DNA from 2 places in the Comamonas sp. CMM02 genome. Region 1 is predicted to be linked to the other one. Evidence: riboswitches for the same ligand, from Rfam matches in the RefSeq annotation. Region 1 holds a riboswitch; the other holds the start of a gene.

Region 1 (4,839 bases):
AGCTGACGTCCTGTGCTTGACCCAGTCGGCACTCAGTCACAGCATTAAAAAACTGGAACAACAACTGGGCACCACCATCTGGACGCGCGAGGGGCGCAACGTGCGTTTAACCCAGGCGGGGGAATATCTCTTGGCAGTGGCCAATCGCGTGCTGCCACAGCTGAACTTGGCCGAAGAGCGCCTGATGCAATTTGCACAGGGTGATCGAGGAGCCCTGCGCATTGGCATGGAGTGCCACCCCTGCTACCAATGGCTGCTGAAAATTGTTTCGCCCTATCTGGCGGCCTGGCCCGACGTGGATGTGGACGTCAAACAGAAATTCCAGTTCGGTGGAATTGGTGCCTTGTTCGGTTACGAAATTGACCTGCTGGTCACTCCAGACCCTTTGTTCAAACCCGGGCTGCATTTTCAGCCCGTCTTCGATTACGAACAGGTTCTGGTCGTCGCCAGCAACCACCCACTGGCTACAGCCGAGTTTGTAGAACCACGGCACTTGTCCAAGGAGGTGCTCATCACCTATCCGGTCGCCACAGACCGCCTCGACATTTACAACCAGTTCCTTTTGCCTGCAGGCATTGCACCACGCAGGCATAAAACGATTGAAACCACAGACATCATGCTGCAGATGGTGGCCAGCAACCGTGGAGTGGCCGCCCTGCCCCGATGGCTGGTGCAAGAGTACGCCAGCAAAATGCCCGTGCGTCCTGTGCAACTTGGTGCACGCGGGATTGCCAAGCAAATTTACCTGGGGGCCAGAGAAGCGGACTTGTCCACCGACTATTTGCGTGCGTTCATTGAGCTGGCTCGCCAGCCACTGCAAAAGACGCTGGAGTCATGAACACCCAGTCTGTTACCAATGGCTACAAAGCCATGCAGCTTGTGGCCTGGAATGTGGCTAGAGGCAATCACCCAGAGTGGATGTGGTGAACTGCCCCCCATTCCCCATTACCCCTAAAGAAGTTGGGCGCAAGCACCGCTCAAATCCCGGCCAATCGCTGCCTCAAGACACACGCGCAGCGTGCTCAAGAACACCTTTAAACGGTCTCGCAATCGATTGAATTCAAAGCAAAAACGAGGTTTTCAACCGCCAGACTTTTTCGCCATCAGTGCAGATTCTGGGGGCTGCATACCACCAAAACACAAGACAAGGCAGTCCGCCAATCCTTTTTAAACCGCTTAGAATTCACCCCGTTGGTGCACTTGTCTGCGCTCTCAGGCAAGTGTTAAACGGGAATCAGGAGGGGCGTTCAAACGCTCTAACCTGAACTGCCCCCGCAACAGTAAGTGCGGCGTGAAACTCATGGTTCACACAGTGACACAAACAGCCACTGAAGATAGTTCTTCGGGAAGGCGTGTGACTTATGCCCCCAGTCTGGATACCGACCAACACACGGTGTTACCCGCCTTGAGCAGGTAACACGTTTCTCAAACCGTACAGGCGGGGACGCCTGGGTGGTTGAATTTGCCTACCGCACGCACTTCTTAGCGCACCCGCATCCATGCGGGATGCCTGCTTGCGTGCTCTGTGCAATCAACGCCCATCCTCGCCAGACTTGGTGCTCTCGTAGGCTTCATGATCAAAATCTTCTCCAAACCTAATTGCGTTCAATGCTCCATGACGCTGCGCACCTTGGATCGTCAGGGTGTCTCGTACCAAGTAGTTGACGTTTCACAAGACGCGGAGGCAGCTGCACAAGTTCAAGCATGGGGCTACCGCCAAGTGCCTGTGGTGCAGTTTGGTCAAGAGCATTGGAGTGGTTTCCGCCCTGAACGACTAGCCGCAATCTCTGCCACTACCTGAAATGGCTCGCTGGGTTTTCTATTCATCGAAAACTGGCAACACCGCACGATTGCTGAGCAACGCAGGCTTGACTGGACTGCGTATTCCACGCAGCCCAGACGAAGAGATGCCCAAAGTGGATGCTCCATTCATTTTGGTGACCCCTTCGTTTGGTGACGCGACAGGCAAGGGAGCGGTTCCCAAAGCTGTGATTCGATTTCTCAATGCCCCAGAGCATCGCCAATGGTTGCGAGCTGTGGTCGCCTGTGGCGACCGCAACTTTGGGGTCACTTTTGCGCAAGCTGGTGATGTGATTGCGCACAAATGCCAGGTACCACTGCTACACCGCGTTGAAATGGCGGGCACTTCCAGCGACTGGCTTCGCCTGCAGCACATCCATCAGCACTTTCCTCTCAATTCCAACGCCATGGATGCTTCGTTATGACCCCTATCTCTCCGACTAAGCTGGATTTCCATGCATTGAATGCCATGCTGAACCTGCCCGACGACAAGGGACAGATTCAGTTTGATGCAGACCGTATGGCGGCTCGCCAGTACTTCCTGCAGCACGTCAATCAGAACACCGTATTTTTCCATTCGCTGGAAGAAAAACTCGACTATCTGCGCACAGAAAACTTCTACGAAGCCGAAGTTCTGGACGCTTACAGCCCCAGCTTTGTAGAAGCTATCTTCAAAGCAGCGTTTGCCAAGAAGTTCCGCTTCCCGACCTTCCTGGGTGCCTACAAGTACTACACCGCCTACACCCTCAAAACCCGTGACGGCAAGCGCTATCTGGAGCGTTTTGAAGACCGCGTGGTCATGGTGGCACTGGCACTGGCACGCGGTGACGAAAAGCTGGCCATGCGCTTGATGGAAGAAATCATTGCTGGCCGCTTTCAGCCCGCAACGCCCACCTTCCTGAACGCGGGCAAGCGTCAGCGCGGTGAGCTGGTCTCGTGCTTCCTGCTGCGCCTAGAAGATGACATGGAAAGCATTGGCCGCGGCATCAACTCCGCGCTGCAGCTGTCCAAGCGCGGCGGCGGTGTGGCCTTGCTGCTGAGCAATCTGCGCGAACTGGGCGCCCCCATCAAAGGCATTGAGAACCAGTCCTCCGGCGTGATTCCTGTGATGAAGCTGCTGGAAGACGGCTTCTCTTACGCCAACCAATTGGGTGCACGCCAAGGCGCAGGTGCGGTGTATTTGAATGCCCACCACCCCGACATCATGCGTTTCCTCGACACCAAGCGTGAAAACGCTGACGAGAAAATTCGCATCAAGACCCTGTCACTGGGCGTTGTCATTCCTGACATTACGTTTGAGCTGGCCAAGCGCAACGATGACATGTACTTGTTCTCGCCTTACGACGTAGAACGCGTCTATGGCAAGCCGTTTGCCGACATTTCGGTCACCGAGCACTACAAGGCCATGGTGGACGACCCGCGCATCAAGAAAACCAAAATCAAGGCGCGAGAGTTTTTCCAGACCATCGCTGAAATTCAGTTTGAGTCGGGCTACCCGTACATCCTGTTTGAGGACACGGCCAACCGCGCCAATCCGATTGCTGGGCGCATCAACATGTCCAACCTGTGCTCAGAAATCTTGCAGGTCAACACCCCATCCGTGCTGGATGAAGATCTGGGCTACAAAGTCATTGGCAACGATATTTCCTGCAACTTGGGCTCGCTCAATATTGCCACGGTCATGGACAGTGGCAAGCTGGGTGACTCGGTAGAAACCGCCATCCGCGCACTGACGGCTGTCTCGGAAATGAGTGCAGTGAACTCTGTGCCTTCCGTGCGCCAGGGCAATGATGACAGCCATGCAATTGGCTTGGGCCAGATGAATCTGCACGGCTACCTGGCGCGCGAGCAGATCCATTACGACAGCCCTGCAGCAGTGGAGTTCACCAGCGTTTACTTTGCTGCGGTGGCCTACCACTGCCTGCGTGCATCGTGTCTGGTTGCGCAAGAGAAAAAACAACGCTTCGTCGGGTTTGATCAGTCCAAATACGCCACCGGCGAGTACTTTGACAAGTACATCACTCGCGACTGGCTGCCGACATCTGACACCGTGCGCGCGCTGTTTGAGAAAAACTCCATGGCACTGCCAAGCCGTGCCGAGTGGGAGCAGCTCAAGCAAGATGTCATGGCACACGGCCTGTACAACCGCAATCTGCAAGCTATTCCACCCACAGGCTCGATCAGCTACATCAACAATTCCACCTCGTCGATCCACCCTATCGCCTCGCGCATTGAAATTCGCAAGGAAGGCAAGATCGGTCGCGTGTACTACCCTGCCCCGTTCTTGAATAACGAGAACATGGCGTATTACCGTGATGCCTATGAGATTGGCCCCAACGCCATCATTGATGTGTACGCCGCAGCCACGGAACATGTGGACCAGGGCCTGTCGCTGACACTGTTCTTCCCCGACACCGCCACAACGCGCGACATCAACCGCGCCCAAATCTACGCCTGGAAAAAAGGCGTGAAGACCATTTATTACATCCGCCTGCGTCAGCTGGCTTTGGAAGGCACAGAGGTCAAGGCCTGCGTGTCTTGCACCTTGTAATTGAAAGACAAAGAGAGAGTCATGACATTACTGACCCAAGCCATCAACTGGAATCGCATTGAAGACGAGAAGGATCTGGAAATCTGGAACCGCGTGACAGCCAATTTCTGGCTGCCAGAAAAGGTGCCACTTTCCAATGACATCCCTTCATGGGCCACACTGCGCCCCAATGAGCAGCAGTTGACCATCCGTGTGTTCACCGGTTTGACGCTGCTGGACACGGTGCAAAACCAGATCGGCGCACCATCGTTGATGCACGATGCAGTCACACCCCACGAAGAGTCGGTGCTGTCTAACTTCACCTTCATGGAAGCGGTACACGCACGCAGCTACTCGTCGATCTTTTCCACCCTGTGCTCGACCGCAGAGATTGATGAAGCGTTCCGCTGGTCTGAAGAGAATCCTTGGCTGCAGAAGAAGGCAGAGCTCATCTTGAATGAGTACAAGGCCATGGAAACACCGCTCAAGAAAAAGATTGCCTCAGTCTG
Region 2 (4,839 bases), on a different contig from region 1:
AAGGCTGGTTCTTTGTTCGCGGAGTTGCCCTGGTGTTTGACCGTTATTTGCAAGCAGACCGCACCCGCGCAAGGTTCTCGCGGATCATCTGATCCTTATGGAATTTTCACTGGTCTGGACTGCATTTTTCATGGGGCTTGTTGGAGGACCTCATTGTCTTGCAATGTGCGCTGCCCCTTGCCATGCAGTCATACACGGGCATCACAAAGCCGTGCAAATGCACAGCATGCAGCAGAGCCATCCAGCGGCATTCAACTGGAGTGCCTTTCAATTTCATAGTGGACGCCTCGTAGGCTATGGCCTGCTGGGTGCGATTGCTGCATTGGCCATGGAGCAGATTGCATGGCTGTCTGATCGAACGTCTGCTTTGCATCCAGTGTGGGTGCTGATGCATCTGGCTATTTTGGCGTGGGGCCTGCTGATGCTGTTTCAGGGGCAGCAGCCTGTCTGGCTGGAACGCGCGGGCAGGGCGATGTGGAAAACCGTTCAACCGCTCCTGTCGATGCGCGGGGGTGTCCTTTTTGCGGGCATGGCTTGGACACTGCTGCCCTGTGGCCTGCTTTATTCCGCTATTTTGGTGGCAGCTCTCAGTGGCACCGCGCTGACGGGAGCGGCCAGCATGGTAGCTTTTGCTTGTGGCGGGGCGCTGTGGTTGATTGCTGCGCCTTATGCATGGCGCTGGCTGAGTGGGCGATTGAGCCTCTTGCGCTCTGGCTGGGGCGTGCGTGCAGCGGGGTTTATGCTGGTTGCTGTTTCTTTGTGGGCGCTGTGGATGGACTTGATTTATAAGCCATCAGTGTGGTGCCGCTAGATGGGCTGTCACTCAGCGAGAGTTTGCTGAAAAGCAGTGAAAGGTGTCTGCAAAGCCACCGAGCCCTCAACCTGAACCGGGGGTTCAGGTGGGCGAGAGCAGCCCAGCGTTGGGTTCGTCTAACGCGAGACGATCACGCTTGCTAGGCAATGTATCAAGCCCGTGCTCAATGAGCATTGGTTCAAGGCAATATAAAGCCCGGCGGTTTGCAGACAGGATCGATTTTACAGACTTTTTGATGCAGGCTGCACCAAGTCCATGTGCATGTCGTTGTCTAAGTTGGCACTAACCGTTTCCAGATCAGCACGGGGTGCAGATGCCACATTCTGCGACTCAGGATTCGCTGTTTCATCCAAATTTGCAGACGTTGTGCTGGCGGTTTCACTGTCCAGCACCTGGTTCAAACGTTGCAACAACTGATCTGCTACTGTGAGATCGTGGGCGGCCTGTAATTCCAGGCTGGTCAAGCGCTGCGCATCAATTTCTAAATCATTGCTTGGCATCGTGCCTTGCAGGGTTGCCAGCTGTTGCTGGAGAGCCTGAAGCTGATGGCGCAGTTCCAGATTTTCATAGGCCAAGTTCACGGCCAGCAAAACGCCCACACGCTCGCGCGAGCGCAGTTTGCTGCTGTCGCGCATTTGTTGGAACTGCTGGTCTACGCGTTCCACTGCCTCCATCAACTGTGACTCGTGGCCGTCAGGGCAGGTGAGCAGGTAGTCTTGGTGCAGGATCTGAATTTCTAGCTGGCTCACGGGGTCTCCTGATTGGCAGGCAGACGTTCAATCAAGTCACCCACGCGTGCGCGCGCTGCCTTTAGGCGCGACCGAAGCGAATCTCGCTCTTTATGCAAAGCTTCAATCTCTTGGTTGAGCAAGTGATTGGCGTGTTGCAGCGCTTCATACTTTTTCAATAGCAGCTCTACGCGCTCAGCAATGGGCTCAAGAATAGATGGTGTCGTCATGGATTGCTCTAATTGTAGGACTGCCACTTTGGCGTGAATTGCAAATTTATGGCAGATGGCAAGATATAGCTACCTGAGCTTGTTTCAAGCTGTCAATTGAGCCGCTGTTTTGCGCTGCTAAGTCAGGTGCCAATGTTGTTCACACGCACACATGCTTGGTGCCTGGTCTTGTCTGCCCCGTTAGAATCGACGTCTCAAATGTTGGTGCTCGCAACTTGGTTCACAAGTTTGCAGTTCAACGGGAAGCAGGGTGATGGTGCTGGCCTTCAGTGCCACCTAGCCTGCGCTGCCCCCGCAACGGTGAGTTCTTAGCGTTAGTCATACGCTCACCCATCATTTAAGCCACTGAATGCCTTGAACAAGCATTTGGGAAGGCGATGGCGTTGATGAACCAGCCCGGATACCGGCCAACACAGGTGTGTCTATTTTTGATGGACATGGTATTACCCATTGCTGGCGGGGAGGTCAGTACGGGTGGATTTCTCTGAATTTCTCAAATGAGTTTGTTTGAACAACGACGCTTGTGCGTCGCGTCGTCGTGTGCCTTGCGCCCTGTGAGCTTGGCGGTTGTCTTGGCTGCAGCACCATGGATCTCGTCCATGGCCGCTTCGCTGGATGAGGTGGTCGTCTCTGCCACACGCACAGAACAGCGTTTGTCAGACGTGCTGGCTGACATGACGGTGATTGGCCATGAGGAAATTGAACGCAGCGGCTTCAGCGATCTGGCGTCGATCTTGGCCCGTCAGCCAGGTGTGCAGCTGGTGCGGACCGGTGGTATGGGCTCGAGCACCAGCTTGTTCATGCGCGGCGCTAACAACCAGCACACAGCGGTGTTTGTGGACGGGATTCGCGTGGACTCGCAGTCCACAAGTGGCGGTATGGACTGGCAGACCATTCCCTTGGCAAGCATTGATCGCGTGGAGATATTGCGCGGGCCTGCGGCCGCTGTCTATGGCTCTGATGCCGTGGCAGGTGTGATTCAGATTTTCACTAAAAAGGGTGAAGCCGGTTTCTTGCCGCATATTGCGATTGGTTTCGGCAACCAAGGTACCCGCAAGGCAGATGCCGGGCTGTCGGGGGGGCAAGGCGCGTGGGACTACGCAGTTGGCGTGCAAACCGAGCGTACTGATGGTTTTGATGCAAAGACGACTGCCACCAGCAACCCGGATAAAGATGACTATCGCCTGCATGCAGCCAACGCGAAGCTGGGGTTTCAGCTGAACCGCGACCATCGCTTGGAAGCCACTGCGTTAACCAGCCAGTCCAATAGTGGCTACGACTCCACGCTGGCAGATGATCGCAGCAAGCGCAAGCTGGAAACTTTGGGGCTGTCATGGGCTGCGCAATGGAACCCGCTCTTGTCTAGCCGCATTTCCGTGAGTGAATCGAATGTGAAGTACGAGACTGTGACCAAGAGTCCCAGCTACACCGAGACAACGCTGCGTAATTATTTGTGGCAAAACGTTTTCAAGCATGGCAATGCAACGTTGACGGCCAATTTAGAGCGCCGTGAAGACAACTTGCAAAACAAGGATCTGGACGTGTCTGAGCGGGAACGTTCGCAAAATGCGCTGGCCCTGGGTTGGGGTTACCAGGGCAGTGTTCATTCGCTGCAATTGAATGTTCGCCACGACGATGACAGTGAATTCGGCGGGCAGAACACGGGCAGTGCAGCGTACGGGCTGGCGTTGTCTCCCACATGGCGTGCAACGGCCTCTGCGGGCACCTCTTTCCGTGCGCCCACGCTGTATCAGCGCTTTCACCGCATCTATGGTTCTGCTTCCCTGCAGCCCGAAGAAGGCAAAAATGCCGAAGTCGGACTGCATTGGAAGCAAGGTGGTGACAGCTTCTCTATGGTGGCCTATCGCAATCGTTTGACAAACCTCATCGAATACAACAGCAGCAGCAAAAAATACCAGAACGTTGCGCAGGCTGAACTGCAAGGCATCACCTTCGCCGCTGCCACACACTGGCTGGATGTGGACTGGACGGCATCTGTCGATTTCCAAACACCACGCAACCAAGAGACGGGACGCATTCTGGATCGACGAGCCAAGCGTTACGCCAATGTCAGTGCATATAAACAGTGGCTGGGCTGGATGCTTGGCGCCGAGATGCAGCTGGTGAGCAAGCGCAGTGAATTTGATTCCAAGAACAAGCGGTATGACTGGGCGGGTTATGGCTTGTTCAATCTGTCTGCTTCCAAGCCACTTGCCAGAGATTTCACGCTGACAGCACGTGTCGACAATTTGATGGATCGCGATTACGTGCTTGCCAAAGATTACGCTGCGGCAGGGCGCACTTTTTATGTGGGTCTGAAGTGGATGCCCCAGTAACTTAGCAAGGGCTGAACGCAGCAAGGCATGCTGTCATGCCCTGCTGCGAAACGAACAAGCGCGTATGAATTCTTCTCTTTCCTCTCATCGCTGTGTGGCACTGCTGGTGGCTGCGCCAGCCTCTGGGCAGGGCAAAACCACCGTGACCGCTGCTTTGGCGTGTTGGCATACGCGGCAAGGGCGCCGTGTTCGAGTGTTCAAGTGCGGGCCTGATTTTCTCGATCCTTACTGGCACCAGCTGGCCAGCGGTGCGACGGTGCACAACCTGGACGGCTGGATGGTCGGGATGGATGAAGTGCGTGCGCGTCTGTCGGCAGCAGCAGCAGAAGCTGACGTCATCTTGATTGAAGGCGTGATGGGGCTGTTTGATGGCAGCCCGACAGCGGCAGATCTGGCGGTGCAGCTGGGTATTCCCGTGTTGCTGGTGGTTGATGCATCAGCCATGGCAGGCAGCTTTGGTGCCTTGGTGCTGGGCATGCAGCAGTACCAGCCGGATGTGCCTTGGGCGGGCGTGCTGGCCAATCGTGTGGGCAGCAGCATGCATGCACAGATGCTGCAAAACAGCTTGCGTGATCCAGCGCTGTGGCTGGGTGCAGTACAGCGAATGGGTTCAGGCAAAGATGCTCAGTTGCTGCCCGAGCGACATTTGGGTCTGGTAGCTGCGCATGAGCTGCCTGATGCCATGGCGCGGCTGAATGCGGCCGCCGATGCGCTGGCTGAAACCCCGTTGG

What was found. Region 1 has a riboswitch for cobalamin ahead of IB213_RS11410 (glutaredoxin family protein). Riboswitches for the same ligand answer to the same signal wherever they lie in the genome.
Region 2: another riboswitch for cobalamin. It lies ahead of IB213_RS15735 (TonB-dependent receptor domain-containing protein); the one in region 1 lies ahead of IB213_RS11410 (glutaredoxin family protein).

The regions. Positions count from the first base shown of each region.
Region 1 covers NZ_JACUZW010000003.1:405,259-410,097, reverse strand. Annotated here, with positions in the region: gene IB213_RS11415 (LysR family transcriptional regulator) at 1-838, shown strand, start outside; cobalamin riboswitch at 1,176-1,403, shown strand; gene IB213_RS11410 (glutaredoxin family protein) at 1,574-1,801, shown strand; gene nrdI (class Ib ribonucleoside-diphosphate reductase assembly flavoprotein NrdI) at 1,803-2,225, shown strand; gene nrdE (class 1b ribonucleoside-diphosphate reductase subunit alpha) at 2,222-4,351, shown strand; gene nrdF (class 1b ribonucleoside-diphosphate reductase subunit beta) at 4,373-4,839, shown strand, end outside.
Region 2 covers NZ_JACUZW010000005.1:96,098-100,936, reverse strand. Annotated here, with positions in the region: gene hemN (oxygen-independent coproporphyrinogen III oxidase) at 1-92, shown strand, start outside; gene IB213_RS15750 (sulfite exporter TauE/SafE family protein) at 98-811, shown strand; gene IB213_RS15745 (cell division protein ZapA) at 1,036-1,563, opposite strand; gene IB213_RS15740 (DUF904 domain-containing protein) at 1,560-1,772, opposite strand; cobalamin riboswitch at 1,958-2,199, shown strand; gene IB213_RS15735 (TonB-dependent receptor domain-containing protein) at 2,372-4,108, shown strand; gene IB213_RS15730 (cobyrinate a,c-diamide synthase) at 4,173-4,839, shown strand, end outside.